One region of the Paenibacillus sp. JT22N12 genome, then DNA from elsewhere that is predicted to be linked to it. Evidence: a T-box and tRNA genes for the amino acid it is inferred to sense, from the RefSeq annotation. Region 1 holds a T-box; the other holds one or more tRNA genes.
The links. A T-box is a leader RNA that pairs with one kind of tRNA and senses whether it is charged. The one in region 1 lies ahead of metG (methionine--tRNA ligase), so its partner is inferred to be a tRNA-Met.
Positions count from the first base shown of each region.

Region 2: it encodes a tRNA-Met, which carries the amino acid that the T-box ahead of metG (methionine--tRNA ligase) is inferred to sense. The anticodon was not compared.

Region 1 is NZ_JBWDNU010000003.1:50,136-52,338, forward strand. It holds gene AC0YOA_RS11670 (M20/M25/M40 family metallo-hydrolase) at 1-406, shown strand, start outside; T-box leader at 535-795, shown strand; partial or broken gene metG (methionine--tRNA ligase) at 837-2,203, shown strand, end outside.
Region 2 is NZ_JBWDNU010000019.1:79,127-81,329, forward strand. It holds gene AC0YOA_RS35345 (YolD-like family protein) at 1-171, opposite strand, end outside; gene AC0YOA_RS35350 (hypothetical protein) at 615-860, shown strand; tRNA gene AC0YOA_RS35355 (tRNA-Met) at 965-1,041, opposite strand; gene AC0YOA_RS35360 (hypothetical protein) at 1,230-1,685, shown strand; gene AC0YOA_RS35365 (helix-turn-helix domain-containing protein) at 2,026-2,203, shown strand, end outside.

The sequences.
Region 1 (2,203 bases):
GGGCGCTCTCGCAATATGGTTCTTCTGGATGCAAAAACGATCGCTTGCCGAAGGGATCGCAAGTGTGCTGCCGATTCAAGTGCTGCTGATCGCCGGAACCACGGTCTTGTTCTATGAAATCAGTTACCTGTTTACGTTACCGATGCTGGTGATGATGATTGTCGCAGTTTTGGATCGCTATCCGGTTGGCCGGATGATCGCATCGACTGTGCTCGGCGCAGGAATATTGCTGCTGTATGTACCGGTATGCTGGCTGGTCTATGTGATGTTTATGCTGCCTGCTGCACCGGTGGTTGTCGCTTTGAGTGTCGTTCCGGTTTCTATTGTAGCCGTAATTTTTGCAGCGAAGTACAGATTATCCGCTGTGCTGTTGTCCGAAGAGGGAAAGGAAACTATCCCCCGTTAATGAATATGATGATTTTGGGCATGATAACTCAGTTGTGATGCACTAAAACACCTGCAGCGGCAAGCCGTATAATAACCTTGACTTTGAAAATTATAAAAAGTATTATTACAAATAACTTGAATATTCTGAAAAAAGCTAAGAAGAGAAAGAGTACCCTGGTGATGTCTTTTGCAGAGAGCCCCGGTTGCTGAAAAGGGGTAAAGAATAACCTTGGGAATATGGTCTCGGAGCTGCGCATCGAAGCCTCATGTGGTTGTAGGTTGCGCCGGAACCCGCACCCGTTACCGTGCTAGGGTATAAACGCAAACGCGTCGTACTTGAAGAGGTTAATGCCGCAAGGCATTGATAAAATTGGGTGGAACCACGTGAGCGCAACTCTCGTCCCTTCGGGATGAGGGTTTTTTTGTTTGTCAAAAAAGGAGGAGTCTTAATGACAAATATTTTTATTGGCGGAGCATGGCCGTATGCGAACGGTTCATTGCATCTGGGACGGTTGGCAAGCTTACTGCCAGGAGATGTACTGGCACGTTATTTTCGTTCCAAGGGAGAAAACGTGCTGTATGTTTCGGGCAGCGACTGCCATGGCACACCGGTCGCCGTTCAGGCCCTTCAAGAGGGTGTCTCCCCAGGGGATATTGCGGATCGGTATCACCTGGAGTTTGCCGAGTGCTTTAAGCAGCTGGGGTTTACTTATGATTTGTACACACGTACTGACCAGGTTTTTCACCATCAAGTGGTTCAAGAAATGTTCTTGCAACTATTAAAAAATGGATATTTATACAAAAAGACAATACAGCAGACTTATTGTGAAACCGATCAACGCTTCTTGCCGGATCGATACGTTGAGGGTACATGCCCCGTTTGCGGGAACCGTGCCAGAGGTGATCAATGTGATTATTGTTCGACCTTGTTAGATCCTGCAGACCTGTCAGACAAGACCTGCAAGATTTGTGGGAATCCCCCTATTGAGCGTCCAACAGAGCATTATTACTTTGCGCTCTCCCGATTTCAGGCTGAATTGAGCGAGTATGCAAAACAAGCCCAAGGATGGAAAGAAAATGCTGTACAGTTAACTGGACGATACTTAAAAGAAGGTCTTCAAGATCGTGCTGTAACCCGGGACTTGACTTGGGGTGTTGATGTTCCGGTTGACGGGTTCGAAGAAAAAAAAATCTACGTTTGGATCGAGGCGGTCAGCGGCTACTTATCGGCAAGCAAGCAGTGGGCTGCTGAGACAGGCGGCAGCTGGGAATCATTCTGGATGGAAGGGAAGGAGAATATAACCGCTTATTATGTACATGGTAAAGATAATATACCTTTCCATACCGTGGTCTGGCCGGCACTGCTCCTTGGAGTAGGGGGTCTCCATTTGCCGGATCGGATTATATCATGTGAGTACATGACCCTGGAAGGGAAAAAGTTCTCGACAAGCAGTAATTGGGCGGTATGGGTACCGGATATTATGAGTCGCTATCAACCAGATTCTATTCGTTATTTTTTAATCGCAAACGGTCCTGACTGATTTTTCCTGGAGGGAGTTCATCTACAGCCATAATGGGGAATTGCTTGGCGCATTTGGAAACCTTGTTAATCGTACATTGGCTTTTATCGACAAGTCCTTTGAAGGATGCGTTCCAGAAGGTAATCTTAGTGAAGAATGGAAGAAAATAATGGAGGAGTTGTATCTTGAGTCCGGGGCCTTAATCGAAGAAGGTCGTCTAAAGGAAGCCATTGATCTGATTTTTACTTGCGTTCGCCGGGCAAACAAATTCTTTGATGAACAAAAGCCATGGGCAC
Region 2 (2,203 bases), on a different contig from region 1:
TACAAGCCTCGTCCGGGCATCCATTAAAACAATCCTGCCTTGAACCTTGTTCTCCCAACCCCATACCGTCAACAACAGCTCCGAATCCTCCTGTTTGGCTTCTGTCAGCCTCTCACCGAGCTCTTCGAGCTGAAACTCATCTCTTGTTGGCCTTTTTGGCGCTTTAGCCATGCCTGTCCATTCCTCTCTGTCACAAAATTTACTCTGCAGGTTCCAATAAAAAAAGAAACAGGCCGCTTCCCCGACTAAGGTTTGCAGCCCATCAACGTCGTTTTGTCATTCCCGGATTTCTTGCTGTCGCTGGCCTCGGGCGGTACACAGCAGCTTTGCTTGACGATCTGCCATTATAAATTTCCTACCCTTAACATTACCATAATAATTAGCAAGAAGAAACGGCTTCGCCGTCCACTGGCGGCGTATATTTAGTTTAAGCAAAGTATGGACCAAATTTCATACTTTCTACTATTTTAATAAAGAATAAATAATGAAACGACTATCAAAAGAGCCATACTTCAGAAAACCCTTTGTTTTCCGCATCCATTTGTGACATCATAAAGCATGACGAAGAAACCGGCTGTCCATCAGGCTGGTTTGAGGTCGGAAGGAAGATGATCATGGACGACATAAAATCTGTAACGGTAGAATTCAATGGCAACACGTACAAATTACTGGCCGATCCTGATATAACGGGACGGCTGCTGACAGAAGGCAGATTTCAGGCTAACGATCATGAATTTTCTGTGCATGCTGTCGACCGTGAGGGAAAGGATTGCCATATTTATTGGATTCTGCCGGTAGTTGATGGCGTTGCCATTGACTCACTGAACTGGGCGCATATTGACCGCGTCGAGTATGACTAACCGCCAGAGCTTCAAATTACCCATTGTTTAATCAAATGACGAAGAAATCCCCGATCAGCTTAGGGGCTGAACGGGGATTATGTTATGACCATTCATTTAAAAATTGGTTGCGGGGGCAGGATTTGAACCTGCGGCCTTCGGGTTATGAGCCCGACGAGCTACCGGGCTGCTCCACCCCGCGTCATTGCTTCATCCGGTTTTACCGGGAGATCATAGTATAACCCATATTATCTGAATAAGCAAATGATATCTTCAATTTTTTTTTGACTCCTGATACCTGCTTAGGCTACAGCCCATTTTGAACCAGGCAGGTATCACGATCCATTCATTGTGAATAGGCTAAGTCATCAAAGTATTGGAGGTTGAACAATGGCGATCAATCCTTATGCATATCCATATTTCCGATATCCACAGCCTTATTTTCAGCCCTATTACGCACACCCACCCGTCCATCCATACCCGTATCATCCCTGGGTATATCCTACTGGACGCGAGCCCTATTGGAACCAAGTAGGAGGACATGGGATCGGTTTTAACGCGGATGGCCATCTTGGGCCATTCGGCGCCGGCATTCATGCTGGCGGTCATCTTGGCAGCGGATATGGGGCCCCTCTCTCACCGGATGGCAGCCTTGATCCGCAGGCAGCCGGCAATTTTGGCGGCGGATATGGCTTGGGCATTAATGCCGGCGGCCACATTGGCGGCGATAAAGGATTAGGCGTGCAGGCCGGCGGTCATCTCGGCACCCATGGGGTTGGCGTCCAGGCTGGCGGGAATATTGCCGGTCATGGAGTTGGCATGAACACCGGCTTCAATTGGGGTTAAGCTCCCCTCTATATTCCTGTTAGAGCGCCTGCAGCGGCGCTCTTTTTTCTTTCTCTTATTGCTTGCAGCCTGATAATAATAGCTGTTTTTCACCATTTTGCGACATTTTTAATCCGCCAATCATCATCTTCATGGAAGCACCGTATTAAGTGTATATTTAATAGAAGCTTCGCATTCCCTGCCATTTTTTCTTCGAAAACAGGGCGTGGAGCCTCCTCATGGCTTGTGTCTTGCGAACGACTCGTGATAAGTTGCGCATGATCGTCTATAATAGGGGTAGAGAACTACGGACCGCAGTCATGCAAGCGCTTAATTTTTGTTTCGGGGGGAGCTACATACAATGAGAGGGGCAACATTTTCTCCGATGTTTCGCAGATTTCTGATTTCATATTTAATCGTGCTCCTGCTTCCCAACGTAGCCGGCTATATGTCCTACAGAGCTTCCGTTAAGGTAGCGGGGACCAGTTCCGTCGAGAACAGCCGTGCGCTGCTCAACCAGAGCAAGGAAATTCTCGAAA